Regions from separate parts of the Pseudomonas sp. NPDC077451 genome, predicted to be linked through region 4. Evidence: predicted binding sites of a transcription regulator. Region 4 holds the regulator's gene; each other region holds the start of a gene.
What was found. Region 4 encodes FliA, which starts transcription of late flagellar genes. Its sites were predicted from a motif close to CTAAAGTTTNNNNNNNNNNNGCCGNTAA; they were not measured.
Positions count from the first base shown of each region.

Region 1: a site for FliA is predicted at 5,849-5,876, ahead of ACIGHL_RS15250 (methyl-accepting chemotaxis protein). Genes of this name have one in related genera too.
Region 2: a site for FliA is predicted at 3,626-3,653, ahead of ACIGHL_RS01055 (methyl-accepting chemotaxis protein). Genes of this name have one in related genera too.
Region 3: a site for FliA is predicted at 1,302-1,329, ahead of ACIGHL_RS07490 (methyl-accepting chemotaxis protein). Genes of this name have one in related genera too.

Region 1 covers NZ_JBITVX010000009.1:61,009-68,367, forward strand. The annotation lists gene ACIGHL_RS15210 (helicase-like domain-containing protein) at 1-441, shown strand, start outside; gene ACIGHL_RS15215 (hypothetical protein) at 732-992, shown strand; gene ACIGHL_RS15220 (hypothetical protein) at 1,032-1,451, shown strand; gene ACIGHL_RS15225 (hypothetical protein) at 1,539-1,982, shown strand; gene ACIGHL_RS15230 (hypothetical protein) at 2,062-2,310, shown strand; gene ACIGHL_RS15235 (hypothetical protein) at 2,646-2,924, shown strand; gene ACIGHL_RS15240 (TnsA endonuclease N-terminal domain-containing protein) at 3,228-4,082, shown strand; partial or broken gene ACIGHL_RS15245 (transposase) at 4,079-4,951, shown strand; gene ACIGHL_RS15250 (methyl-accepting chemotaxis protein) at 5,966-7,359, shown strand, end outside.
Region 2 covers NZ_JBITVX010000001.1:219,743-227,101, reverse strand. The annotation lists gene ACIGHL_RS01075 (Na/Pi symporter) at 1-288, shown strand, start outside; gene ACIGHL_RS01070 (hypothetical protein) at 307-534, shown strand; gene ACIGHL_RS01065 (PstS family phosphate ABC transporter substrate-binding protein) at 555-1,523, shown strand; gene ACIGHL_RS01060 (peptidylprolyl isomerase) at 1,588-1,869, shown strand; gene ACIGHL_RS01055 (methyl-accepting chemotaxis protein) at 1,967-3,562, opposite strand; gene ACIGHL_RS01050 (SpoIIAA family protein) at 3,860-4,231, shown strand; gene ACIGHL_RS01045 (CAP domain-containing protein) at 4,253-5,149, opposite strand; partial or broken gene ACIGHL_RS01040 (sulfite exporter TauE/SafE family protein) at 5,315-6,048, shown strand; gene ACIGHL_RS01035 (small membrane protein YohP) at 6,144-6,230, shown strand; gene ACIGHL_RS01030 (mechanosensitive ion channel family protein) at 6,357-7,359, shown strand, end outside.
Region 3 covers NZ_JBITVX010000003.1:213,804-221,162, forward strand. The annotation lists gene galU (UTP--glucose-1-phosphate uridylyltransferase GalU) at 1-795, opposite strand, end outside; gene ACIGHL_RS07490 (methyl-accepting chemotaxis protein) at 1,436-3,058, shown strand; gene hemN (oxygen-independent coproporphyrinogen III oxidase) at 3,279-4,667, shown strand; gene ACIGHL_RS07500 (VRR-NUC domain-containing protein) at 4,848-6,491, shown strand; gene ACIGHL_RS07505 (ATP-dependent DNA helicase) at 6,488-7,359, shown strand, end outside.
Region 4 covers NZ_JBITVX010000001.1:385,660-393,018, reverse strand. The annotation lists gene ACIGHL_RS01770 (chemotaxis protein CheA) at 1-112, opposite strand, end outside; gene ACIGHL_RS01765 (protein phosphatase CheZ) at 125-919, opposite strand; gene ACIGHL_RS01760 (chemotaxis response regulator CheY) at 943-1,317, opposite strand; gene fliA (RNA polymerase sigma factor FliA) at 1,435-2,160, opposite strand; gene fleN (flagellar synthesis regulator FleN) at 2,175-3,005, opposite strand; gene flhF (flagellar biosynthesis GTPase FlhF) at 3,097-4,374, opposite strand; gene flhA (flagellar biosynthesis protein FlhA) at 4,391-6,511, opposite strand; gene sodC (superoxide dismutase family protein) at 6,716-7,237, shown strand.

The DNA.
Region 1 (7,359 bases), on a different contig from region 4:
TGGGAAGCGCCCCGGCTTGTAGACGTCGGAGAGTACCGCGGCTTTAAGGTGCAAGTGTCGGTGCATTTAGATACCGCACGGTTCACCGTCTTTGGCCATGACAGTTACGAGCCGGACAATATGCGCTACTCCAAGGACGACAGCTTTAGCCTCAACGGATTTATCAATCGGATGGACAATTTCCTAGATAAATTCGAAGCGTGGCGTGCCGCAGCGGAGCACGGGCGACACCGCGAGAAAGAAGAGCTCCAGAAAGCCGTGGCTGAGAAAGCCAAGCCGTTCTCTCAACAGGCGCGCCTGGAAGCTCTGCGTCAGGACGTGCGCGACGTCATGTCCGAGTTGAAAATTATGCAAGGCGATCCGGAGTACGTGTCCACATGGAAACCTAGTAGCCAGCAACAAAATGACCAGAGCCGGTACAGGGCTAAAGCCGCTAGCTAGTGGTAGTTACCATCGATCTGACGTCAGCAAGAACTTAGCGGCCGGTGTTGCGTGTACGCCTCTAGGGGCGTACATTAGCCGAATCATGCACATGCCCCTCTTTCGGGAACTTGGAGGAAATTGTGATGGGCCTCATCAAAACATGGTCTTTGGTCATCGTTGGAACAGGAATCGGGGTGTGGCTGGGCTTGAACTTTCCGCCCATTTAAGTGCGACGGCCATCGAAGAAAGCATGCCGCCGTGAAGAGCAGCCGAGTCGGCATGCACCAGACAGCTTAAGGAACGTGACGATGAAAGTGCGAAAGCCGGAGCCGGACGACAAACGCGAAATGGCAGGGCGCATGTACGAGGCGTGCGATTTACAAATGGCCATTGAAGGCGGGCACCTGAAGACCGTGGATGATGTTCTCGTGTGGGCCAAAGAGTCTGCCAGCGGCCTGCAGGCATTGATGGAGCTGCCCGTATGGGTCATTAACGATAATGCTTGCGTCGATATCAAAGCGTCTATTCAACACAACGTTCTGTCAGCAGACACCAACAAGCAGGGATAGCAGCTTTCCCAGGGCGATAGGCAAATATTTGGAGGTGATATGAAGCATCCAGCACTCGGCGTTGCTGCGGCAACCCGCCAGATAATGACCACGATCTATATCCTTGCATTTGTTGCGGGAGCCGCACTTGCAACGGCGTTGGCGTGGCAGTTTTTCTCTGATGGCTTGGTATTGCTGGGCATCTCAGCTGCCGGAGTTTTCTACTACACCGCTTGCTTGGCGATATGCGTAACGCTCCTGCGGGTAGTCAAGCCGCTGCGCCCGAAGGCGAAATATCTGGGCGCTTTCGCGTTCGGCGTAGCGTATGTATTTATCGTCGGGCTAGGCGATTTCACGCGGCTATCGAGTCGTGCCGAGGAGATGCTTACTGTCGCGGGCTTGGCGTTGACTTGGCTAATACCGTCAGTTGTGACTCTATTTTTCGGAACGATGGCCTATCTCGAACGGCATCAGCCGTAATAGCGGTAGTAGTCATTAGCGGGCCCGCCATCTTTTTTGGGCTTTCGCAGAGACGATAGGAACCTGAAAACTCATTAGGAGAGGCCAATGAAACGCTACCTTATATGCTCTGCCGACGAGTCGGTTGCGGACTTTCACCCGCGGGCGGTGCTCGCAGGAAATGAAGAAGAAGCCGCGCGCAAATACCTTCGCGTTGTGCATTCAAAGGATAAAACATTCCGAGAGTCTGTTCTGGATCTTGCTGCGAACATGACGTTCGTTGAGCGCTTCTATCTCGCATCGAGCCAGGAGCAAGATCGATTTAACAAGACTGGCACCACGGGAACGGAAGAGGAAATCATTAAGGCCAGAGTGAGGGCTTTCTTCGCGGCTCGCGCTGATCTAGGTGAAAGGTTCGTCCGTTACATGGATACGGAGGATCAGACATTGGTCGACGACGAGATATTCGAGTACATAGCCGTGAATGAAAAGGCCAGCAACCACGGCTTTGTTGTTCTAGATCCGGACGAAGTACCAGTGGTAGCGGCATAACCGCCATTTGATATTGGAATTTTGAGACGATGAACGAAGCCGAGTTGACCAAGGTTGCGACCAAGCTACGGAAAGCCCCATGAATAAACAAATTGCGAAGGGTGAAACCGAGTTCTTCGACAACCTCACCATCCATCTTGCTGAAAGACAGTTGGGATTGGGCTGGAAGGACGCATGGGCGCTTCGACTGAGCGATTTAGGTGAAAAGAATCGCCTCCCTCGCGGGTTTATTGGCCAAGTTACCAAAGGCGAGCACCGCGAGGTTGCTACTTGCAAACTGTTCGGGCCGGACGGTCAGCCTGTCCGCTGGCTACCTGCTAGTAGCTGATCGCCCCCTGATCTGCAAAAGCGATGGGAGCCAAAGGGGCTGATAGTGTTGTTCCTACAATTGAATCGCTTCAAGAGCGTTACCGGCAGTCCGCCAAAAAGCCACCAGTTAAGGGAAAACTTACATGGCACGCGAAGTGACGATAGGTTTGGCGTCAGCACTTGCTGTGCTGCTAGGTGTCGAGCTTTTTTTTCCAGGGTCCTTCGTAATGGCGTGGTGGTAGAGGAAAGACACGTTGGGCCAAGTGCCGGAGGCGTGCAAAGCAGCAGGTTTCGACGGCTCCTGCACCTTGGTTGAGTTCATCAAAGCCCGTCTTCAACCAAAGTAGGAAAACAATGGCTACCGTTTTTTTGGTAATGGCGACAGCCAGGGTCTATGCCCATAAGCAGCCTATACCGCTGCGTGTTTTTGAAGACTGCGCGGAGGCTGAGGGTTGGCGGGACAAACTCATCGACTATCACATTAACCCGCCTGAACAACCTACCGGGGATAGTGATGAAGCATGGGTCGATTATCACGACCAGCTCAAGACATGGCGTGCGGGCCATCCAGCCGGTGCAGTCGCGGCAGATTACCAACATTTTGGGGTTTACGAATTGCCCTTTGGATTGTAGGAAAACCGAAACGGCGTAACCCCAGCCGGCTTCGCCCAACGAACAGATGGCTGCACGGAATAAAGATTGACACAAAAGATTAAAGTTTGACACAACCTATTATAGTTTGACACAACACGTAACCCCCTGTAGATAAAGAGGTTTCGTGTTTTTGGCTAAGCCGTTTGTCAGGCGCTGCCGCCTCGGTTTTTTTCAGGAGTAGTCTGGAGAGCCCTTCGACACGAGTGCTTGGTAGCCCGTGTTTTCCTAGAACTATTTTCTCGCCGAATGAAGGGAGCGGTCCGGACGGACTGAGGAGGAAGGGTGCGAGGTCGTAGGTTTGCTTCAAATCAGGATATTGAACGGCACATCGCCAATGGTTTTGGAGCAGGCGCCGGAGCTGAGTACGTGCCTTGGTTACGTGTTCAGGATGTCCCTTCGATGGGGCGTTCCTGGAAAATCCAAGGAGTTAAGATTGATCGAATTCATCACCTCTTATCCGATCTTGAACGGGCGTACTTTTTACTCTGTGAGTTTTCAGAGGACGTAGTAGACATTCGCGAGCAGTATCCCCTTCTGCCATTGGACAGCACCCAGGCAATTGCCAGAGCTTTCGGTGTTCGGTATCCAAGGTACAAAAACAATTCTGTTCCGCTCGTAATGACCACTGACTTTCTGCTCACCGTTAAGCAGCCAAACGGGGACCTCAAGTCCGTTGCCAGGACGATCAAATATCAGCAAGACCTTGAAGGCAACGGCTGTGCTCGCACCTTGGAGAAGCTAGAGGTCGAGCGACGGTTCTGGATGAGCCAAGGCGTAGATTGGAGCATCGTAACAGAGGAGCTGTTTACGCCTAATTTGATCCTGAATCTCGTATTTCTTCGCAAATACGCCAAATTGCCTCGCGCCCTGATGGATGTGTCGCTGCATGCGGATTTTATCGAGATTCTCGAGTCGATAAAGGTTTGCCCATGGTCAACTTCAGAGAGTTTGAGAAAAATTGGTCACCGGCTGTCTATACCTTATAGCGATGCTCGTGACATTTTCCTTAATTTGATCTGGCGCAAAGTCATAAGGCTCGACTTAGCGAGCGCGCCTTTATATCTCAAATCACCACTTCCAGATTTCAGTGTTGTTTATCCCACTGAAATGTTCACACTGAACGAGAAGTCATCATGAAAATTTCAGTTAATGATGTCTTTGAGCCTGTCACAGAACTCTCCGTGCTATCTACTATGGCGAGAGCAATTCACCTCGACGAGAAGAGCGACGCGCTGGTTGTCATGGATCTGACGGAACCTCCCAAGAAGCCCTATTCGATTGGCCTGGAGGAATTCAGGAGTTCTTTGGTATCGGGCGATACAAAGCCTGTAGTGATGGCAGTACCAAAATTTCTATTGGTTTTGGAAGAAGATCTCGATGAGAGCGCGAGGCGCGATAGGGATCAAAAATGGGCTTTGATTGCGCCATTTTTGGATCCGGCCTATCCAGGGCAAATATTCGTTCATGGTGAGATGGGCCGGTTGGTAGGTGATCGCGCCGCTGAAGTGGGCGTGCAGCGTAAGACGCTATATCGTTTGTTGTATCGATACTGGTTTTACGGCCAAGTAAGAAATGCGCTTCTTAAAAATTATTCTGCTGTTGGTGTTGGGAATCGTAACTACTCTGCTGATAAACGGCCGGGACGAAAACCTAAATATCAAGGGTTGCTAGTCTCACCTGCCAAATTACTAAGCGATATTGACAAGCGGTGTATCCGGGTGTCTTACGCGCTTTACGCTAAGAACAAGAAAGCGACCATTATCAGCGCTTACGACAAAATGCTTGAGAAATACTATTCCGAGAAGCAGCTTTCCAAAAATCCCGAAAGTAAAGTTCGATTGCTTCCTCAATCTGAAATTCCGACATTCAACCAGTTTGATTACTGGGGAAAGCAATTTTTCGATGACATCGAAACTGATCGTGGACGTAAGGGCGTGACGAAGTGGCTAAAGGATTGCCGCCCATTATCTGTACCGGCTTGCAATCGAAAACGGCCGTGCTCGCAATCAGCGCAATTTCCGGCTCAGATTAACTGCGACTGACGGAGCCGTCTGGCTCAGATTATTTGCGAGCGAGCTTGCATTCAGCCGCGCCGGCTTGCATTCCATCGTTCCCTACTCACATTAACTGCAACTAGCCCCGTCTTTAGAGGTGGTAAAGATGCCGATGATGGCCATGGTGTTCTCCTTTCGGATTCATGGTCGCGCCCATCGCGTCCTTGTTGTGAGCCGATCGGCGGGTGAGGGCCGAACGCACTGCCAATGCAGCCGAAACGTAGAGAAGGACCTTGAGCTCCGAACAATTTGTTGCGCGAGAAAGCCGCTCGCCGGCGGGGAAAATGTTCGGTGGGAACGGTTGTGGGCCCAGGTCCGATCCCGCCAGGATTCACGACGACTCAAGGACGCATGGCTGACCGGCCGGACAGGAGTATTGGCCGACTCTAAACACCAGTCGTAGGCGCTGGAATCTCGCGACATGCGTAGCCCTTGCTTGGCGAAAAATATTCCCGATCGCCGAGCGCTCGATCTGACATTCGTCGTTCGGTATAGTAAAGAGTGCAGACCAGGCAGATAGGGGCGCCGGTAGCTTAAGGCCAAACCAGAGACGAGCCGCGCGAATGCTCGCCGAGGACCCGGTTTTCAAGCGCATGAGCTTATTTGACCGCGACGGAAACTTGGTCTCCTCAAGCCACGCGGATGAACCGCAAAAACTCCCTGCGGGTTGGCTGTCGCAACTGCGCGAACACACGGGTAGAAGTGCCCCGGCCAGGCGCGGAGGCTTCGATGAGCGCGGATCGGACATCTTGTCCTAACGGTCGACCCCGCCAGCGGGGGCTTCGTCAGCACCGCGCTGCAATTGCCGGCAGGGCTCTGGGACAACCATCTGCGTCTGGTCTGAAAGCGTTCAAGTATCGCAGCGGTACGCCGACATAAGGGGGCGAACGAACGGTCATTTGGCTGACCGCTCGCTCAATCTTGCGTATGACTCAAGCGCCCCCCTTTCGATACGAGACCGCCCAGATGCTCTTGAAAAAATCCCTGCGCGCTCAGCTGCTCACACTGATCGGCGGCAGCCTGTTGGTGATATTGCTGATCGCCTTCGCCAGTTTTTCCTTCTTGTCGGATGACATTTCCAAGTATCAACAACTACTCAAGGGTCCGATCGAAACGTCGCGCCTGATCGACGAAGCCAACGTGGAATTCAAAGTGCAGGTGCAGGAGTGGAAGAACGTCTTGCTGCGTGGCAAATCACCTGAAGCCTTGAGCAAGTACTGGCAAAGCTTCGAGAACCAGGAACGAAAGGTCCAGGACATCCTGGGCAGACTCGTTGAGCGAAGCGAGCACAACCCTGCCCTGTCAAAGCAGCTCCGCGACCTGCACGAGGAGCACCGGCGCCTCGGCGCCGCCTACCGCGCGGGCCGTGCGGCCTACATCGCCGGCGGAAACGATCCATTCGCCGGCGACGAGGCGGTTCAAGGCATCGACCGTGCCACCAGCGAACAGCTCAGTGGTTTGGTCATCCAGCAGCGCGATTCGGCGCTGCATCGTTCGGAAACCATCAGCGAAGCCGCAGATCGTAAAATAGTCGTCGGCTCGTTGGTAATGCTAGCCGCTGGCGTTTTCATCGCCTTGCTCAGCCTATGGTTGGTAAACCGCAATCTGATCGCCCCCATCCGTCACCTGATCGACCACATCGCCAAGCTCAGCCAGGGCGACTTTGCACAGCGCGTCGATGCGTCCCGTGCTGACGAATTGGGACGTCTGGCAGTTGCCGCGAATATCCTGCGTGACTTCCTTGCCGATACGTTCACCCTCCTGCAACGCAACACCTCGGACCTGGACAGCGCCAGTGGTGAATTGAGCGCCATCGCCGCACTGATGGGCCAAGGCACTCGCGAGCAGTTCTCGCGCACCGATCAGGTCGCTACCGCCATGCATGAAATGTCCGCTACGGCGCAGGAAGTCGCCCGTCACGCCGCCGAAGCCGCGCGTGCAGCGGATGCGGCCGATCATTCGGCGCAGCAGGGTGAGACCATGATGCGTTCGACTATCCAGACCATTACCCACATGCGCGGCGAGATCAGCAACACCGCCGAGGTAATACGCCGTCTGGAGACCGATAGCGGTCGCATTGGCAAGGTGCTGGAAGTTATTCGCGGCATCGCCGACCAGACCAATCTGCTGGCGCTAAACGCAGCCATCGAAGCCGCCCGCGCGGGCGATGCCGGACGCGGGTTTGCCGTCGTTGCCGACGAGGTGCGCACGCTGGCCAGGCGCACCGCCGACTCCACCGCTGAAATTCATCAGATTATCGACACGGTGCAGACCGGCGCGGTGGATGCGGTGCGTGCGATTGAAAATGGACAAACCCGCAGCAACGAAGGTGTCGAACAGGTTACGGAAGCGGGCAGCAT
Region 2 (7,359 bases), 170 kb from region 4:
TTCACCCTGGGTACAAACATTGGAACCTGCGTCACCGCCCTGCTGGCCGCCACGGCAATCGCCGGCCCCACGGCAGAACTGGCGATGCAGATCGCGCTGGTGCATCTAATGTTCAACCTTCTGGGGATCTCCATCATCTACGTACTGCCGTTCCTGCGCGGCGTGCCTCCGGCGATTGCCAACTTCCTCGCGGACCTGGCTCAGCGCAACAAGCTGTATGTCGGGGCCTATATCGGCGGCGTGTTCTTCGGCCTTCCGTTGCTGCTTATTGGCGGCAGCCAACTCTGACCCTGCCTGGAGCCAATCATGCAAAGCGAACGCCGCATCCAGACCGAGAACCGCATCCGCGAACTCCGTGAATCGCTGAACGAACTCGAGGCCCAGCTAGAACGCATCGACGGACAGGAACAGCAAGCGCAACACCGTGAAATCGACCATCTTGATGACTACATCAATGCCGTGGACACGCGCTTCAACAGCCTCCAGCTGTTCTGGACCACGCTCAAGGCTGACTGGCTAAAACCGAAATCCTGAGCCAGTAGAAGGAACTCTCCATGCACATCGCCAAATCCAGCGCTTTAATGCTGATCAGCCTATTGCTTGCCCTGCACACCACGCTCGCATCAGCCGAGGGAGCAACGGAGGCAGCGGCATCCGAAGGGCTGCTCATCGACGGATCGAGCACGGTTTACCCGCTAACCCGTGAAGCGATAAAACGGTTTCAGCGTGCCCGCCCCGGTCATCCGATCAACGTTGAGTTTTCCGGGACCACCGCGGGTTTTCGTCGATTCTGCACCGGCGAAACGGATATCAATGATGCGTCGCGCGAAATGAACGCCGAAGAACAGGCAGAGTGCGCCAAGAATGACGTCCGCTACCGCAAGATCCCCCTGGCCATGGACTCCATTGCGGTAGTGGCACATCCCAGCAACCACTGGGCGAAAGACATTACGGTAGATGAACTCAAGGCCCTATGGGCACCGGATGCAGAAGGTCGGGTCATGCGCTGGAACCAGATCCGCCCCGAATGGCCGGACCGTCCCGTGAAACTGTTCGGACGGGGCCAGGATTCGGGCACCTACGATGTCTTTACCCGCGAGATCGTCGGCGCGACGCACCGCAGCCGTCAGGACTACACCGCCAGCGAAAACGAGGAACAACTGGCCGCCGGGATTGCGGCCGAGCCCGATGCGCTCGGTTTCTTTGGCATCGGTGCGTACCATCGGCATTGGGACGAACTGAAGTTGCTCGCCGTGGACAACGGCAACGGACCGGTTTACCCGACGCTCGCCACGGTCAGCGAAGGACGCTATCAGCCACTGACGCGCCCGCTGTTTGTATACCTGAACGAAGAGAGCCTGCAGCGCAAACCGATCACCCGCGCATTCGTCGAACACTATCTGCAGGGGTTGCCCGGCTGGATTCACTTCACCGGCTACATGCCACTCAGTGCCGAGCAATACGAACGCAGCCTGGCGATCCTGCAGAACTCACCGGAGCAGCCCTCGCCCGAGCCGAACTGAGCCGATGCTTGAATCGCTGAGCAAATCCGGTAGGCTCGCACCTTTCCCACTGGAGTAGACCCACATGGCACGAGCCACCGCCCGCCACATCCTTGTTCCTACCGAAGAAAAGTGCAACGAGCTGAAGGCTGCCATCGAAGGCGGTGCCGATTTCGCTCAGGTTGCCAAGGACAATTCCACCTGCCCGTCCAGCCGTCAGGGCGGCGACCTGGGCTCGTTCGGCCCCGGTCAGATGGTCAAGGAATTCGACACCGTGGTTTTCAGCGCCCCGCTCAATGAAGTCCAGGGCCCAGTGAAAACCCAGTTCGGTTATCACCTGCTGGAAGTGACCAGCCGCCAGGACTGATCCCTCGGCCCCCGCACCTCAAATGCGGGGGCGCCGCTCTTTGCTGTCGATGTAAAGAAGCGCCCTCCTCCAAGCAGCACCTCCCCCACCTTGACGATCACGCCTGCAGACGGAAACGCCCCGTCAACGCCTTGAGCCCGTTCATGCTCTGCATGATGGTGTTGCCTGACGCCGCCGTGTCGTGCGTGGCGCTGGCTGCCTGATCGGCCACCTGGGCGATACGGGTCAGCGACTGATTCATGTCCTCGGCAACATGCGACTGCTCCTCCGCCGCCGTCGCAATCTGGTTGGTCATGCCGCGAATGGTCTGCACCGCGCCGACAATCTGTCCCAAGGCATGTTGCGCCGCTTCGATCTGTGTAAGCGTTGTCGTGCTGCTCTGCCGTGAAGCGTCCATGGCTTCGCCGGCACGTGTAGCCTGGCTCTGAAGCCGCTCGACCAGCACACTGACTTCCTTGGCTGAATCCTGCGTACGGCTGGCCAGGCTGCGGACCTCATCTGCCACCACGGCAAAGCCGCGACCCTGCTCGCCCGCGCGCGCAGCCTCGATGGCAGCGTTAAGCGCCAACAGGTTGGTCTGCTCGGCGATGCCACTGATGACGTTGAGGACCTTGCCGATTTCGTGGCTGTCCTGCACCAGCTGCTGCATCACGCCGGCCAAGCCATCGACATGCCCGGTCAGGGCGCGAATAGCCGTAACCGATTGGTTCATCACTGCGTTACCAGCGCTGGTTTCCTGCTCGGCGACGTCGGCGGCGCTGGCCGCTTCGACAGTGCTACGCGCGACTTCCTGCGAAGTGGCGAGCATCTCGTTCATTGCAGTGGCCACCTGATCGATCTCGGCCTGCTGACTTTCAACGTTGCGCGCACTGTCGCCCGCCAGACTTGCCATGCGCACGCACTGACCATCGGCATCATCGGCGGCCTGGCGCACGCCACGGATCATCTCGCCAACCTCTCCCAGCAGACGGTTGTAAGCGAGGGTGATCATGCCGATTTCGTCGTCCGCATGGCGTACCTGCATAGGCGAAGAGAAGTCGCCCTGGCTAACCTTCTCCAGCCGCTCACGGAGCTGATCGACATGCCGCATCAACCAGTTCATGCCAGCCACCCGACCGAGGACAACCAATAACAAAATGGTCAGAGTCGAACCCATCGCAACCCAGAGCTGCTGGGTCGTATTGCGGTTCACTTCAGTCGAAATCAGAGACACCACCTCGTTGGAGGCGGCGAGAATCTCATTGGCATCCGCCGCGATCGTTTTGAGATCAGCCTGCTGGCCAGCCGCCAACAACTGTACGGCTGGACGATAGCGCTGCCATATCTGGTCGACGCGCTGCAGATGAGGCTTGGCGCTGGCCAACTCCACCGGGGCGATGCCCTGGCTACCATCGCCATTGAGCAGGAGACGATGAGACTGCTCGAAGCGCTGGATGGTTTTATCCACCTCAGCCGGGCCACCGATGCCCTGTGCGGCCAGCAACGCCTCTTTCATCATCTTCTGGCTGAGCATGCGCTGGGCACCGGCCATGTCGATCTGGCTGGCGTCCTTACTGGACATGAATAGCACACCGGCCGTTAGCGCCGCGCAAAGAAAGATCAGGCTGTAGGAAAAGAAGAATTGCTGATTGATGGTACGCAGACCCAGCCCGCGCAAGAGAGATTGAATGACGTTCGCCAAGGTGCTGGTCATGGGAGATATCCAACTGCAGGAGAGGATGCGACACAGTCGACAGAAAGGATCGCGATTACACACTTCTCGGCTGCAGCCGAAGCAACTTGATAGCCATAGACAAACTTTCGCAAAAGCCCGCCACACAAGGGTTTTAGCCGATTTTAATCGCTCATGACCGGCCGGTCGGCGCCTTGATCCAGATCACTAAAGAGGCTGGTAAAAGTGGTTTTTTAGCTCAACCGAACGCCACATAACGACTATGGTCAGGTAATGGCAGGGCTACTTGGCTGCCACCCATTTCATTGAGGATTCGTCATGTTTCATGTAACCCGCATTGGTGATAAACGCATCGACGTGGATTTCTCCGGCAAACTCGACAGCAGCGAGATGCGCTTTGCCTTGGACGAACTGCTGAGAAAATCAGAAGGCATCAGTCACGGCCAGATGCTCTATCGCATCGGCGACTTCGATGTTCCGACGCTGGGCGCGATGGGTGTCGAACTGGCACGAATTCCCCAGCTGTTTCGCTTCATCCGCCGTTTCGATCGCTGCGCAGTGGTGTCCAGCAAGGAGTGGCTACGCAAGGCCAGCGAGATTGAGGGCGCACTGTTCCCCGGCCTGTCGATCAAGGCCTTCGACGAAAACCAGAACACCGAAGCGCACAACTGGCTGGAGAGCCAGAACTGAACCCGCTCCCTCACCAGCAGCCTAGCGAGGCGTGCCGAACACCTGTGTCCAGTAGCTGCCGGCGGCGCTGGACTTTTCGATCGCATAGGCCGCGCCCATCTCGGTGAAATCCGGGTTCATGATGTTGCTGCAGTGCCCAGGGCTGGCCAGCCAACCGGCCATGACCTGCTTCTCCGAGCCTTGCCCAGCCGCAATGTTTTCGCCGATCCGCTGCCAGCTATAGCCGGCACGGCTGGCGCGGTCGCTGACCTGACTGCCATCCGGAGCCCGATGGCTGAAGTAATTCTGCGCTGCCATGTCACGGCTGTGGGCGAGCGCAGCATCGCCCAGCTTGGCATTCCAGGTCAGTGCGGGAGCCGCCTTGAACGAACGGCTGCCGCAGGTTCGCGGCTTGGACCGCGCTTCGTTGACCCGTTGCAGAATGTTCTTGCCCACCTGCTGCCAGTCGCCTAGATCAGGCGACAGCAGCGGTTGGGCCAGTAGCACCTGCCAGGTGTTGCCCTTGCGTGACACGCCGATCTCAGCGAACTCGTGACTACGTAGCGGCGCGCAATAACGCTGCTTCAACGCTTGCATGGCTGTTTTCGCGTCCCCCGGGCCGGCAACGGACATGGCCTGCAGCTTGGCCGGTCGATAATCCGCAGCTTGCAGCGCTTTCTGCAGCTGAGCGCCGCTGGCGGCCGGCTGCACATTCAGTGCCTCGTTCGGCGCCAGAGGCCCGACAGTTTGGCCCTTGCCGTCCCCGCAACTTTCTTCCGCCTCACGGAATTCGTTTATCAAGCCAATCAATGGGTGAGGCTCCTGAGCTTGCGCCTGGCACGCCAGGCTTGTCGCCAGTACCAGCAGAACGCCAGCTGCCGCGCGGGACGGCTCCATGCATGCGGAGGCGTGAAATGGAATCGCGTTAAATGGGCTCATGGATCACCTGTCAGTCTGCGTTAAAGATGCTGACCACGATCCACTGCAAGCGATCCTCTCTCTCGCACATTGCCGCGGCCAGGCACGTGGCGAAGATGCGATGATGCGATGATGCGATGATGCACAACGAAGCCAACCCGTGACCCTGCCCGGCCGATCACACTCATGACGCTTTCTGACTTTCTGCTGTTCGCCCTGCCGGCGATCTTTCTGACCGGCCTGTCCAAAGGCGGCTTCGGTGGCGCTCTGGGCGGGATCGCCGTACCGTTGCTGGCCTTGGCAATCTCGCCGAAACAGGCCGCCGCGGTAATGCTGCCGATTCTCTGTCTGGCCGATGTGGTGGGTCTCAAGGCCTATGTCGGTCACTGGGACAAGGCGAACCTGAAAGTGATGATGCCCGGTGCGTTGATCGGCATCGCGCTGGGTTCGCTGACCTTCGGCATGCTCGACGAGCGCATGATCGGGCTGATGATGGGCGCGATTGCGGTCGGCTTCGTGCTGTTGGGTCTGTTCACCAACAACGACAAGCCGCGACCGCTGCAGCGGGGTCGCGGTACATTGCTTTCCTCGATTGCCGGTTTCACCAGTTTCGTCGCCCACGCCGGCGGGCCGCCAATCATGATGCACCTGCTGCCGCAGCAGCTGGACAAGCTGCGCTATGTGGCGACTATCAACCTGTTCTTCCTGATGACCAACGCGATCAAGCTGATTCCCTATGCCGCGCTCGGCCAGTTCAGTCGCGAAAACCTGTTGATCAGCCTGACGCTGGCACCAGTGGTGCCGTTCGGCGTCTGGGCCGGGCTCTGGTTGCACAAGCGCATCGACCACAAACTGTTTTACCGAATCGCCGCGTGGGCATGCTTCTGGCCGGGCTGCAGCTGATCTGGAAAAGCCTCTGAATCTGCAGCGGCTATGACCGGCCGCCCGGTTTTCTGAACGTTTTGCGCGCATGCCCAGTCGGATTCAGTGAACCCAATGCAAAGGAGTCATCCTCATGCTGAAGTTTCTGGGCAGCACAGTAGGCATCATCTTTCTGATCGGTCTGTTGGTTGTGATCGGCTTGTTCGCGCTGATTTTCTAACGCCAACTGAAGACGATCGCATAGCAACCACAGTCCCTCGGTACGCACAACCGCAGGTTGCAAGTTTCATCAACAGGCCGCCGCCAACCCGGCGGCCTGTTTGTTTACGGCTACGGCATTTCAACCATGATGACCCTGTCTCCTCGCCTCGTGACTGCTTTTTCCGTCCTGCTACGAACGCTTGGCCTGCTGGCCCTGCTCTGCGTCGCAATGCTGCCGACATCACACGCCTGGGCGCAGGAAGGGGTCGCGACCGTGCGCCTGGACGGCCGTGCCTTGTTTCGCATCGGCCCCCACGAAGAGCTTGAAGCGCGCCCGCGAGCACGACAGATCGAACGGCAATTGGCGGCTGTGCTGGAAACGCCGAAGGGCATCACGAAAGCGCGCATCGAGCCCACCGAAGCCGAGGACGACGACGGCCTGCAGATCAGCGTGGCCGGCCGCCCATTGATGGTGGTTACACCAGCTGATGCCGAAGCCAATGGACAACCGCTCGACCGCCTCGTCCGAGACTGGGCAGCGATACTCGACCGGGCCCTGGCGACGGCTGCCAAACGCCGCGATTCGGACCGTGGACGGTTTATAACCTCGGTACAGTCGAGCGTCGAAAATGCCTTTGCGCGCCTGCTCGAGTCAGCGATCAATATCATTCCGCGGGTACTGGCCGCCCTCCTGGTCCTGCTGCTGTTCTGGGGGCTTGCTACTGCTGTACGCGCGCTCATGAAGAAGATTGTGAGCCGCCTGGCCAACGACCTGACCGTCGAAAATCTGGTCCGGCAGGTGAGCTATTACGCGATATGGGTGCTCGGCATCATCGTTGCCGCAAGCGCCTTTGGCTTGGAACCGAGCACCCTCGCCACCGGGCTTGGCCTGACCAGCCTGGCGCTGGGTTTTGCCCTCAAGGACATCCTCTCCAACTTTGTCAGCGGCCTGCTGATCCTGACGCTGCGGCCGTTTCAGCTGGGCGACCAGATCATCATTGGTGAAACCGAAGGGAGCGTGGAGCGCATCGAACTGCGCGCCACCCAGATTCGCACCTATGACGGGCGCCGGGTACTGGTGCCCAACGCTGAGACCTTCACTTCGCGCGTCACCAACAACACAGCGGCGCCGATCCGCCGCGGCAAGG
Region 3 (7,359 bases), on a different contig from region 4:
GGTCGCTGCGATATAGCCCTCGGCGCTACCGCAGTCGAAACGCTGGCCCTTGAACTTGTACGCCAGTACACAACCGTCCTGGGCCTGGCGCATCAGCGCGTCGGTGATCTGGATTTCGCCGCCTTTGCCTGGCTCGGTCTGCTCGATCAAGTCAAAGATATCCGGCGTGAGGATGTAACGGCCGATGATGGCGAGATTGGACGGTGCATCTTCGGGCTTGGGTTTCTCAACCATGTGGCTGACACGGAAAATGTCGTCACGGATCATCTCGCCGGCAATCACGCCATATTTGCTGGTCTCTTCCGGTGGTACTTCCTGGATTGCGACGATCGAGCAGCGGAACTGGTTGTACAGCTTGACCATCTGCGCCAGGACTGGATCACCGTTTAGGTTGATGCACAGGTCGTCCGCCAGAACGACAGCAAAGGGTTCGTCACCAATCAATGGACGACCGCTGAGAATCGCATGGCCCAGGCCTTTCATTTCGACCTGACGGGTATACGAGAAGCTGCACTCATCGATCAGTTTGCGGATACCGACCAGGTACTTTTCCTTGTCGGTGTTGCGGATCTGATGTTCGAGCTCGTAGCTGATGTCGAAGTGGTCTTCCAGGGAGCGCTTACCGCGCCCGGTAACAATCGCAATCTGGCTCAGCCCAGCAGCCAGTGCCTCCTCAACCCCATATTGAATCAGGGGCTTGTTCACTACCGGCAACATCTCCTTGGGCATAGCCTTGGTTGCAGGAAGGAAGCGCGTGCCATATCCGGCCGCAGGAAAAAGGCATTTCTTGATCATGTGAGTCCTTGAAAAGATGAGTCCGATTGATGCACTGCGCCTGGATCGGTCAGCAGCCATACCCTGCATGTCCCGCCAATGGCGACTGACTAGAGGCTACGACCGCCGAAACGGTTCGGGGTTCGACTGCGGCTGGGCAAATTCGGCCATGCCATTCACCTGACGGATGGCTGTTGACATGGCTTCACCATAGCGTGGCCTGACTAGCAGAAATTGCCAAGCAGCTTAACGAAAAAGATTGCCGCCGCAGTCGTTAAACGCCTCGAGAACGGAGCAGCTCGCGAATGGCCTTCCGCTGCCGAATGATCCGATGGAGACCCGCGCCGAGAGATAAGCGTCGCAGTTCGCGCGATGGCTGTTCGAGTTTTATTGATTCACATCAACAGAATTGGAGATTGATTTCCTTTCATCGCGAGCCATGGCTCTGCGTCGTTGAACAGCGACTAGGATGTCGCCGGTCTCGTTAGTGGCACGGTGCCTTCACTCAGCCGGCATTGAAAAACCTCGTAAAGCGAAGGGGTTTCCGGCCGATAGGTTTAAGGCAGATAAAGCGGCTAAGCCCTGAGCCAGATGGCCCGCAGTGGTCCGTCGCGTCCCCAGCGAAGGTTTCGTTTTTGTGTAGTAGTAACTAAGGAACAGGATGAACAGCACCTCCCCAGCTCGGCAAATGTCCGTTCAAACAAAAATCAACCTGGCCCTGTTGGTGGTGTTCGCCCTGGTCCTGGCAGCCTCCCTCTTCTATTCGGCAGGTTCAGAGAAACAGCTGATACTCCATGTCGTGGAACAACAGACCAAGGATACGGCTGACTCCTATTTCGACAGTATCAACACCATGATGCTGACCGGCACCATGGGCCAGCGTGAGGTGCTGCGTGACAAGATCCTTGCCCGGCCGGGCGTAATCGATGCACGTATCGTCCGCGGCGAGCCTGTAACCAAGCTGTTCGGGCCTGGGTTCGAGCATCAGGCACCCAAGGACGAGCTAGACAGACGTGCGCTTGCCGGCGACGCCACCGTCGAAGTGAGTGATGGTGCGAATGGGCGTGTGCTGACAGTGATCAATCCGATCCATGCGCAACAGGATTACCGCGGCACCAATTGCCTGACCTGCCATCAGGTCCCGCAAAACACAGTGATGGGGGCAGTCCGCATCAGCTATGACCTGTCCGCACTGGACGGCGAGGTGCATCGCAACATTCTGACTTCAGCCGTGATCCAGGCGCTGCTGCTACTGGCGGGTCTGATCGTCATGGGCTACATCATCCGCCGGGTGATTATCAGCCGTATCAATGAGATGCGGCACACCATGGAGGCGATGACTGCCGACGAAGACCTCAGCCGTACTGTCGCTGTTCACGCCCAGGATGAAGTCGGCGCCATGGGCACTGCATTTAACCGCATGATTTTCAAATTCCGTAACAGCCTGGAGGCGGTGGCCGCTGTAACCCACCAGTTGGGAGAGGTGTCGAATCGAGTCTCGAGCGTCGCCGAGAAGACCCAGACTGCAGTCATGGAACAGCGCAGCGAAACCGATATGGTTGCCTCGGCCATGAATGAAATGAGTGCAACCGTTCAGGAGGTGGCGCGGCATGCTAACGAGACCGCGTCTGCATCGAGCGGTGCCGATGAGGAATCGCGAGTTGGCGTCGCGCTGGCAACCGAGGCGCTGGATGGTATCGAGGTGCTGATTCAGGACATCGAGAAAGCGGCGCAGGTGATCAAGCAGGTCGAAACGGACAGTGTCAGCATTGGCATGGTATTGAACGTCATCAACGGCATCGCCGAGCAGACCAATCTTCTCGCACTGAATGCTGCCATCGAGGCCGCCCGCGCTGGGGAACAGGGCCGTGGTTTCGCTGTGGTCGCTGATGAGGTGCGCACCCTCGCCTCGCGCACACAGAAGTCCACCGAAGAAATCCAGCGCACCATCGAGCAACTGCAAAACGGTGTGCGTAACGCCGTACAGGCCATGGAAGGGGCGCAGGTTCGGGCTCACTCGGGTTCGGACTGTGTAGCCAAGACCGCACAGAGCCTCACCGTGATCGCGGGTGAAGTGAACACCATCAACGGCATGAACACCCAAATCGCCACAGCGGCCGAAGAGCAGAGCGCGGTTGCCGAAGAGATCAACCGCAACATCACCACCATTAGCACCATTGCTGACACGACCTTGGCTGATGCATCTCAAACCTCGCAGATCAGTGAGGAGCTGGTTCAGCTCGCGGCCGAGCTGAATCGTCTGGTTAGCCAGTTCCGGTTGTAATCAAGGGTGACAGGCAGCCGAGCACACGCAGCTCGGCTGCTTGGCCTAATATTCATGTATTGACCGCTTGGCGCCCGCGCTTCAGCCTGGCCGGTTCTTGATCTGGGACAGGCCCAGGCAGGCTGGGGAAACGCGATAATTCGCGCCAAGATGTCGCAGGCTGCGGACGGCACTGCCCGACCCAGCCACTCATAATCATGCAATCAAGGTGAAACCCTACATGGACCAAACGCCGAGCTTTAACCGCGCCCTGGTCGAAAAATATGACCGCCCCGGTCCTCGCTACACGTCCTACCCCACTGCTCCCCAGTTCCATCAGGCCTTTGCCATGGACGACTACCGCAGTGCCGCGCAGGCGACCAACGTGGCGGCGGAGCCCAAGCCGCTGTCGGTGTACATCCATATCCCGTTTTGCAAAAGCCTTTGCTACTACTGCGCCTGTAACAAAATCATTACCCACAAGACCGATCGTGCCGTCGAATACCTCGACTACCTCAAGCGCGAGATCAAGATGCAGGCCTCGCTGTTCGACCGCTCGCGCAAGCTGACTCAGCTGCATCTCGGCGGCGGTACACCGACCTACCTCACCAGCGAACAGCTGGCTGATCTGATGGCGACACTGCACGACGCCTTCAACATGGACGACAGCGACAATCACGAATTTTCGCTGGAGGTCGACCCGCGCACCGTTACCCCCGCTCAGATTCATCAACTGCGCGAGCTGGGCTTCAACCGCTTGAGCTTCGGCGTGCAGGACTTCGACGAACAGGTGCAGATCGCAGTCAACCGCATCCAGACCGAGGAACAGACCCGAGAATTGGTTCAGGCCGCACGGGATGCCCATTTCAAGTCGATCAGTGTTGATTTGATCTACGGTCTGCCTCTGCAGACCGTGGAAAGCTTCGGCGTTACATTGGACAAGATCATCGACATCCGCCCGGATCGCATCGCGGCCTATAGCTATGCGCATCTGCCAGATCTGGTCCGGGCGCAGAAGCTGATTCGCCCGGAGGATATGCCGCCGCCCGAGCGAAAGCTGGAGCTGTTGGAACTGACCATTCAAAGACTGACCGATGCGGGCTACGTCTATATAGGCATGGACCACTTCTCCCTGCCAGACGACGAACTGACCCTCGCTCGCGCCAACGGCACGCTGCAACGTAACTTCCAGGGCTACTCGACCCACGCCGATTGCGACCTGATCGGCCTCGGCATTTCGTCCATCGGCAAGGTCGGCAACAGTTACAGCCAGAACGTGAAGGAGCTTTCGCAGTATTACGCACGGCTGAACGAAGGCATGTTACCGGTGCACCGTGGCTACCAGCTCAGTGAAGACGACCGCTTGCGCCGTGACGTGATCGTTTCGTTGATGTGCCATGGACGCATCGATTACGCCGAAATCGAACAGCGCTACGGCATCGACTTCAAGGCGTACTTCGCCGATTCACTGGCCAAGCTGGATGAGCATATCGCCGATGGGCTGGTGGAAATCAACGACGACGCCCTTGTGTTGCTGCCCCAGGGTCAATTGATGTTGCGCAACGTCGCCATGGCCTTCGATGCCTACCTGGGCGGTGAACAGCGCGGCCGTTTTTCCCGCACCGTTTGATCCTCATTGCGCTCACCCAGCCGGCCAACGGTTGGGTTGAGCGCCGCTACTTCAAGGCGCACTCCCGAGCCTACGGTCCGTCACCGCTGATCGTTCAGGCATTGCCAAAACCCGCGGCAACTGTATAAATACACAGCTTTGTGGGCCGCTGTGCCCATGCTCGACCGAACCGGACGTTCGATGCGCCAGGCGCTGGAAAACCCCTTCTATTACCTCGACAACTTTCGCCAAGTGCTCGCCTGGGTTGGTGAGCGCCACGGTGATCTGCTGCACGATCACGAACGCGCGTTTCTCGACCGTTTCCACCAGGTTCCACAAGCGTCGCAGGCCTTGCTGGTGCGCATGGTGATGCGCAAGGGCACGCTGTTTCGTGCCAGCAAGCTGCGCTACACAGAGATTGGCTGCACGATGCAGGCATCCGTTGCACTCATCGAGCACGGCTGGGTCGAGACTAATCCAATGCTGGATGTGGCTCAGCTATTCGGTTTGTTGAAAAAAGACGAATTGCTTCGTGTATGCGGCAATGTTGCAACCAACGGCCAGCGCAAGGCCGATTTGCTCCAGGCCATGCTGGCCGAGCACTCCCAGCCAAAGCCTTTCGCCAGTTGGTGTGAAGGTTTTGACGATGCAGCATTTGCGCTGACCATTGGCGATCTGTGCGACCGTTTGCGGCTGATGTTCTTCGGCAACATCCATCAAGATTGGTCCGAGTTCGTTCTCGCCGACCTGGGTATTTTTCGTTACGAGCGAGTCGCCTTCTCCCCCGCTTCACGAGCCTTCCATGAACGCGCCGATGTCGATGCCTACCTGCATCTGCATCGCTGCCGTGAACGCTTCGAGGCGGGTGACGCCGCTGAAGCCGTCCTGCAGGACATTCCATCGACAGCGTATGCCAACGAATGGCTGGAAAATCGCCGCGGCAAGCTGCTGCTGAGCATCGCCAGGCAGTGCGAGCGCAATGGTGATTTGCCCTTGGCGCTGCGCCTGCATGCAGCCAACCACTACCCGGGCGCTCGCGAACGTGCTATCCGCGTGTTGGAGCGTTGCGGTCAACCAGAGGCCGCGATGCGACTGGCGCTGACGGCGCAAGCTGCACCTGAAAGCGAGCACGAAGCCCAGCAGCTGCAACGCATCCTGCCGCGCCTGATGCGAACCCTGGGCGAACCCATCACGCGCGGTGTGAACCTCACACAACCAGAGCGCATAGATCTGACCCTGCCTCGGCCCGAGGGAATGAGCGTCGAACAGGCCGTGCGTGAACACCTCACCCGAAGCGATGCGCCGGTTTACTACGTTGAAAACGCGCTGATCAATTCGCTGCTTGGCCTGCTCTGTTGGGATGTCATCTTTGCGCCGTTGCCCGGTGCGTTCTTTCACCCGTTTCACGCTGGCCCGGCCGATCTCGCGCGACCTGACTTCCATGCTCGCCGGGCAGGATTGTTCGACGAGTGTCTGAGCAGGCTCGGCACTGGCGAGTACCGTGACTGCATCCGCCGCGTGTTCAGGGAGAAGTTCGGGCTGCAGTCGCACTTCGTCAGCTGGGGCCTGTTCGACGAGGCGTTGCTGGAGCTGGCACTGGCGTGCATCCCTGCCGAGCATCTGCATGCTTTTTTTCAGCGAATCCTGCAAGACGTACCCAACCATCGTAGCGGCCTGCCAGACCTCGTTCAGCTCTGGCCAGGCGAGCAGCGTTATCGATTAATCGAAGTAAAAGGACCAGGCGACCGGTTGCAGGACAATCAGAAGCGCTGGATCGACTTTGCGTTGCGTCATCAGGTGCCGATCGCGGTGTGCTACGTTCAGTGGTCGGAGGCCGCACCTTGAGTTATCGGGTCGCAGTCCGTGCGTTGTGCGAATTCACCGCAAAACAAGGCGATCTGGATCTCCGTTTCACGCCCTCGCCTACCGCGCTGGAAGGCATGGCCGGACACGCTACGGTCACGTCGCGGCGCGGAGATGGCTACGAGCGAGAAGTCACGCTCGAAGCCAGCTATCACAACCTCACCGTTCGCGGCCGTGCGGACGGTTATGACTCAACGAAGAACCGACTGGAGGAGATCAAGACCTACCGCGGCGACCTCGCCCGGCAGCCGGCCAATCACCGTTACCTACACTGGGCGCAAGCCAAGGTCTACGGCTGGCTGCTCTGCGAAGCACGCACGTTGGAGTCGCTGGAGATCGCGCTGGTGTATTTCGATGTGGTCAGCCAAAAGGAAACCCTGCTGGTCGAAACCTGTACCGCCGAACACCTTCGGGCTTTTTTCGAAACCCAATGTCAATACTTCATCGCTTGGGCTGATCAGGAACTGGCCCACCGAGCCGAGCGTGACCAGGCGCTGCGAAGCCTGACGTTCCCCTACGGTGAATTTCGCAGCGGCCAGCGGCAACTGGCCGAAGCGGTATACAAGGCCGCTTGCACCGGTACCCACCTGATGGCTCAGGCACCGACTGGTATTGGCAAGACCCTGGCTACCCTATTTCCGCAATTGAAGGCCATGCCCGGCCAGCAGCTCGACAAGCTGTATTTCCTCACCGCTAAAACCTCGGGGCGGCAGCTGGCGTTGAATGCACTCGACAGCCTAGCGGGCCAGCAAAAACCTCTGCGAGTGTTGGAACTGATCGCGCGCGACAAAGCGTGTGAGCACCCGGACAAGGCTTGTCACGGTGAATCCTGCCCGCTCGCTCGCGGCTT
Region 4 (7,359 bases):
TGTCATCGGGGCTGCTTTCCAGCTCCACCAGCTGCTCTGACAATAGTTCGAGAATCTCGCCGGCCTCTACCAGGAAATCCTGGAGGATTTCTTCATCGGCGTCGAAGCTCATATTTAACTTCCCCTAAAAGCCCAGGCTCGAAAGCAGATCATCAACGTCGTCCTGCCCGGATACGACGTCTTCACGTATATCGGCATGCATCTGCGGACCTTCACCATTGGAAGGCAGTTTTTCTTGTTTTTTCATTTCCTGCTCGGCGCGCATCGCGTCGCGGTCGTGCTGGATGCCCGCCACGCGGTCAACCTGGCCGGCCATCAGCACCAGATTAAGCAGGTTACTTTCGAGTTCGGTAATGAGCCGGGTCACTCTTTTGATCACCTGACCGGTAAGGTCTTGGAAATCCTGAGCCAGCATGATTTCGCTAAGGTTCTGCGACAGCTGACTGCCATCGTTCATGCTGCGCTGGAGAAACTGGTCGATGCGCTTGACCAGCTCACGGAACTGTTCAGCGTTCATATCGCGCCGCATGAAACGCTGCCAATCAGCAGTGAGGCTCTGCGCCTCGTAACTCACGTAATTGACCAAGGGCGCCGATTCTTCAACCAGGTCCATGGTGCGGTTGGCCGCTTTCTCGGTCATCTCCACCACGTACGACAGCCGATCAGTCGCATCGGTGATCGGTGACGGATCCCCCCCGGTGGCACAGGTATCCATCTCGAGCTTTACGATGGCGTTGTGCAGCTCCCGGGTGAGCTTGCCAACTTCCAGGTAGATCCCGTGATTGCGCGCCTGATTGAGCTCATTGAACATCTGCGTCGCTTCGTCGAAACGACCCTGTTGCAGACTTTCAATCAATTGGGGTGCGTGAGCCTTCAGAGTTGCTTCGAACTCTGCCAGGGTTTGGTCTGCTTGCGTCATAGTGCCCTCGCGGCGTTACTGCTTCAGCCGTTGACGCGCTCGAAGATCTTTTCGATCTTCTCTTTGAGCACTTGAGCCGTGAATGGCTTGACCACGTAACCGTTTACGCCCGCTTGCGCGGCCTCGATGATCTGGTCGCGCTTCGCCTCGGCGGTCACCATCAATACCGGCAGATGCTTCAAGCGCTCATCGGCACGCACCGCGCGCAGCAAATCGATGCCGCTCATGCCGGGCATATTCCAGTCGGTGACGAGGAAATCGAAACTTCCGCTCTTGAGCATCGGCAGCGCAGTGGTGCCGTCATCTGCCTCGGCAGTGTTGGTAAAACCCAGATCGCGCAAGAGGTTCTTGATGATCCGTCTCATGGTCGAAAAGTCGTCGACGATGAGGATTTTCATGTTCTTGTCCAAGTACACCTCCGTAAATCCCGAATCGAGACCTGCTCACGGTCTGTTTGCGAGCCTCATGAATGAAGCTCGTAAGCGGTCTCTAATGCTTTTGTCGCAAACCGGTCGTTAACGCGCGCGCCACTCGCCAAGACGAGCCCGCAGACGGGCCGCGCACTGACTGTGCAACTGGCTCACCCGTGATTCACTGACGCCCAGTACCTGACCGATTTCCTTCAAGTTCAACTCTTCGTCGTAATACAGCGAAAGCACCAACTTTTCACGTTCGGGCAGGTTACTGATGGCCTCGGCCAACGCCTGTTGGAAACGCTCGTCTTCAAGATCGCGGGACGGTTCCGGATGGGTGCTGGCTGCATCCTCCTCGAACTCCCCGTGCTCGCCTTCCTGAAGCAGATCATCGAAGCTGAACAGGCGGCTGCCCAGGGTGTCGCCCAGAATGCCGTAGTACTCATCGAGACTCAATTTAAGTTCGGCCGCAACGTCCTGATCTTTAGCGTCGCGTCCTGTTCTAGCCTCAATTGCCCGAATTGCCTCACTGACCATGCGCGAGTTTCGGTGTACCGAACGCGGCGCCCAGTCACCTTTGCGCACCTCGTCGAGCATGGCGCCGCGGATGCGAATACCGGCGTAGGTCTCGAAACTCGCCCCTTTTCCGGCGTCATATTTTTTTGACGCCTCCAGCAAGCCGATCATGCCGGCCTGCATCAGGTCGTCGACCTGCACGCTCGCTGGCAAACGCGCCAGGAGGTGATAGGCAATGCGCTTGACCAGCGGTGCGTACTGATCGATGAGTTGATATTGCGAGTCTTTAGCCTGAGCTTTGCTGTAATACATACCGAATCCAGCCGCTATTGTTCGTTAGGCTCTGCGGCGGGCCTGACCAGGCGCTCCACAAAGAACTCCAGATGACCGCGTGGCGTTGCCGGCAACGGCCAAGTGTCCACCTTCTGCGCGATAGCCCTGAACGCCAGCGAGCACTTTGCGCGCGGGTAGGCCTCATAAACGGCGCGCTGCTTCTGCACAGCCTTGCGCACCGCTTCGTCATACGGGATGGCGCCGACGTACTGCAGCGCCACGTCGAGGAAGCGCTCAGTCACCTTGGTCAGCTTGGCAAACAGGTTGCGCCCTTCCTGCGGCGCATGGGCCATGTTGGCCAAGACCCGGAAGCGGCTGATGCCGTAGTCACGATTGAGCAGTTTGATCAGCGCATAGGCATCGGTGATTGACGTGGGCTCGTCGGTGACCACCAGCAACACTTCCTGCGCGGCGCGAACAAAGCTCACCACACCGTCACCAATGCCAGCGGCGGTGTCGATGATCAGCACATCGATATCATCGCCGATGTCGCTGAAAGCCTGGATGAGGCCAGAATGTTGAAGCGTCGACAGCTGCACCATGCTCTGAGTGCCGGAAGCGGCCGGAACAACACGTATGCCGCCCGGCCCCTGAATCAGCACATCGCGCAGGTCGCATTCACCGGAAATGACATCGGCCAGGGTGCGTTTTGTCGTCAGGCCGAGCAACACGTCGACGTTAGCCAGACCAAGGTCAGCGTCGAGCAATACCACTCGACGCCCGAGATCGGCCAGCGCCAAGGCCAGATTGACCGACACGTTGGTCTTGCCGACGCCACCCTTGCCGCCGGTCACTGCAATAACCTGTACGGGATGCATACCCATTTTCACACGCCTATCTCTTGCTGGAGCCCTTGGGCCATCGATGCGTTCAGCGGGAACGCGTCTTCTTTGTGTGTCTCTCGGAGCATTGCGTTCATCCGACCTTCCTAGAACCGTTGTACAGATCGGAGAACATGTCAGCCATGGTTTCCTCGCTAGGAGCCTCTTCCGATTGCAGGCTCACCGCGCGGCTGACCAACTGGTGACTGCGTGGCAGATGCAGGTCATCAGGAATGCGCGGCCCATCAGCGAGGTAAGCGATGGGCAGGTGCTGACTGATGATAAGACCAAGTACGTCACCCAAGCTCCCGGCTTCATCCAGTTTAGTCAGAATGCAGCCAGCCAGCCCGCAACGACGGTAGTTGTGCCAGGTGGCCTTGAGCACCTGACTCTGGCTGGTTGCAGGCAGGACCAGGTAATTCTTCGCTTTGATGCCGCGGTCCGCCAGGGCCTCGAGTTGCACCTTCATCATCGAGTCACCCGCTGGCAGGCCGGCGGTGTCGACAAGGATCAGGCGCTTACGGGCTAGCGGCGCCAAGGTTTTGCTCAAGGGCTGGCTGGGGTCCAGCTGAATGACCGGAACGTCGAGAATCCTTCCCAGGGTTTTCAGCTGTTCCTGAGCACCGATGCGGTAGTTATCCATGCTCGCCAAAGCGATGCTCTGCGGGCCGTGCTTGAGCACGTAACGCGCCGCGAGCTTGGCCAGCGTAGTGGTCTTGCCGGCACCGGCCGGGCCGACCAGGGCAATGACGCCGCCCTCTTCCAGCGGCTCGACCTTGCTGACCTTGATCGATTGCGCCAGATACGCCAACAACATCCGCCAGGCCTGGCGTGGCTCCGATACGGTCGAAACCTTTTCCAACAAGGCGCGCGACAGTTCGGCAGGCAGACCGATGCGCTGCAGGCGGCGCCAGAGGCCAGCCTGTTGGGGACGGCGGCTCTGCTCCTGTCCCCAGGCAATCGAACCGAGCTGCACTTCGATCAGTTCGCGCAGCCCCTGTAGCTCTGACTGCATCGCCTCGACCGCACGCGACTCGAACGACGAAGTTGCGGCAACCGGAGCTGCTTGGGCAGCCGCAGCCGGCTTTTCGTCAAGCAGCTGACGATCCTGGCCGACCGAACCACGCGATGGCGCGCTCATTTCGGCATGCGCGCTGGCAAGACGAGCCTGAGTCTTGCGCAGCTCGGCTTCCAGGGCCGGGTTCGGCTGCTTCGCCGCCGCCGACTCCATCGGATAATCAAGCACTGCGGTCAACTCGACGCCACCAGCGACCCGACGGTTTCCCGTGATCACGGCATCGGCGCCCAGCTCGTCACGAATCATCTTCATGGCGATACGCATGTCGGCTGCGAAGAAACGTTTGACCTGCATGGCCTGTAGCCCTCAGTTAATTCTGACCCACCGTCGAAACGATGGTGACCTGCTTGTTATCCGGTATTTCTTGATAGGCCAGGACATGAATGTTCGGTACAGCGAGCCGGGCGAATCGCGACAGCATCGCGCGGACCGGACCTGCCACCAGCAAAATCGCCGGCTTACCTAACATTTCTTGACGCTGTGCCGCTTCTACCAGAGAACGTTGCAACTTTTCGGCCATTCCCGGCTCGAGGAGGATGCCATCTTCCGAGCCTTGTCCTGCCTTCTGAAGGCTATTGAGCAATATCTGTTCCAACCTGGGTTCAAGCGTGATGACAGGCAGCTGCGGCTCAAGCCCGACAACGTTTTGCACGATTGCACGTGACAGCGCGACACGTACCGCAGCCACCATCGCGGCGGGATCTTGACTCTTGGCGGCAACGTTGGCGATGGCCTCAGCGATGGTTCGGATGTCACGCACCGGCACCTGCTCCTGTAGCAGCGCCTGCAGGACTTTAAGCAACGTAGACAGCGAGATCATCCCAGGCACCAGTTCCTCGGCAAGCTTGGGTGAGCTCTTTGCCAGCAACTGCAGCAGTTGCTGAACCTCCTCGTGGCCGAGCAGTTCATGGGCATGCTTGTGCAGTATCTGGTTGAGGTGGGTCGCCACTACGGTGCTGGCGTCGACCACCGTGTAGCCGAGCGACTGCGCCTGATCGCGCTGGCTGGCCTCGATCCACACCGCTTCCAGGCCGAAGGCCGGATCCTTGGCGGCGATGCCGTTGAGCGGGCCGAAAACCTGACCCGGATTGATCGCCAACTCACGATCCGGGTACACCTCTGCTTCCGCCAGGCTTACACCCATCAGCGTCAAGCGATAGGCGTTGGGCAGCAAGTCAAGATTGTCGCGAATATGCACCGACGGCATTAAAAATCCGAGGTCCTGGGACAGCTTCTTGCGCACACCCTTGATTCGAGCCAGCAGCTGTCCACCCTGATTGCGGTCGACCAGCGGAATGAGCCGGTAACCGACCTCCAGACCGACCATGTCCACCGCTGTCACATCATCCCAGCCCAGCTCTTTGGTCTCAGCTGTACGCTGGGCAGGGAGCATTTCCTGCTGCTTCTGCACGTCCTGTTCGGCCTTTTGCGTGACCTGATTCTTGCGATGCCAGATCCAGTAGGCGGCGCCGGCGGCGGCACCACCGAGACCAAGGAAGGACATGTGTGGCATGCCAGGCACCAGGCCCATGGCAATCATGATGCCTGCCGATACCGCCAGTGCTTTCGGCGATGCGAACATCTGCCGGTTGATCTGCTGCCCCATGTCTTCGGAGCTGGTGACGCGGGTCACCATGATGGCTGCAGCGGTCGACAGCAACAACGACGGGATCTGAGCGACGAGGCCGTCACCGATGGTCAGCAGTGCATATACCTGGCCGGCTTCACTGAAGCTCATCCCATGTTGAACCATGCCAATGCCGACGCCACCAATCAGGTTGATGAACAGGATCAGCAGGCCCGCAATGGCATCGCCGCGCACAAACTTGCTGGCACCGTCCATGGAGCCGTAGAAGTCCGCCTCGGAGGCAACTTCGACACGGCGCAATTTGGCTTCGGATTGATCGATCAATCCGGCGTTGAGGTCGGCGTCAATCGCCATTTGCTTGCCAGGCATGGCGTCGAGGGTGAAGCGCGCGCTGACTTCGGAGATTCGGCCGGCGCCCTTGGTGACCACGACGAAGTTGATGATCATCAGGATCGCGAAGACGACGATACCGACGACGTAGTTGCCGCCGATTACCACGTTACCGAAGGCCTCGATTACATGGCCCGCCGCCGATCCGCCCTCATGGCCGTTAATCAGCACCACCCGCGTCGACGCCACGTTGAGCGCGAGACGCATCAGCGTGGCGACCAGCAGAATCGTTGGGAACACGGCGAAATCCAACGGCCGCAATGCATAGACGCTGACCAGCAGCACGACGATCGACAAGGCGATGTTGAAGGTGAACAGCAGATCCAGGAGGAACGGCGGCACCGACAACATCATCATGCCCATCATCACCAGCAACAGCAGCGGCACACCCAGGTTGCCCCGCCCTGCGCCCGCTAGGCCATTGCCGAAATTGATGAGTTGCGTGCGATCCACGTAGACCCCGTCAGACAAGAACAAAGAATTGACGCGAAAACGCATCCTGTTCGAGCTATAGCAAGAAGGAGTCCAATTTTTGATCCCGCATCGATACGGCCCCATCCGCCCACGACGGGCCAATCGAACGCGCCTGGGCTGAGGCAGTCAGACAGTCGACGGGTGGCGTGACGCTGCCCTCCTTCAGTCAAACAGGAGCGTGCTATGAAACAGTGGTTAATCGCTGCAATGGCTAGCTGCGCCGCGGTTGGCGTGCAGGCCGAAACCCTTTCAGTCGAAATGAACAAGGTCAACGATCAAGGCGTTGCCAGCTCTGTCGGCACTGTGAAGATCGAAACCACCGATCAGGGTCTTGTATTTCGTCCGAATCTGTCAGGCCTGAACGCCGGCGCGCATGGCTTCCACGTCCACGCCAATGGCAGCTGCCAGCCTGCAGAGAAAGACGGCAAGCAGGCCGCAGCCGTTGCAGCCGGCGGCCACTGGGATCCGAAGAACGCTGGCAAGCATGGCGAACCTTGGGGTGAGGGACACATGGGTGACCTGCCCGTCCTGGTGGTTGATGCCGAGGGCAATGCCAACCAACCAGTCCTGGCGCCGCGCCTGAAGAGCCTCGGCGATCTCAAAGGGCATGCATTGATGGTTCACGAAGGCGGCGACAACTATTCTGATGAACCCAAACCGCTCGGCGGTGGCGGCGCTCGGGTGGCCTGCGGCGTGATCGAGTAACGCGGCTTCAGGCTTCAGTCGGGCTGGGCCTCTGCGACCCGGAGATCCGCATTGGTGGGCTGAAGCCCACCCTGCCGGGTACAAGTCGAATGATGACCGCCGTAGGGTGGGCTTCAGCCCAC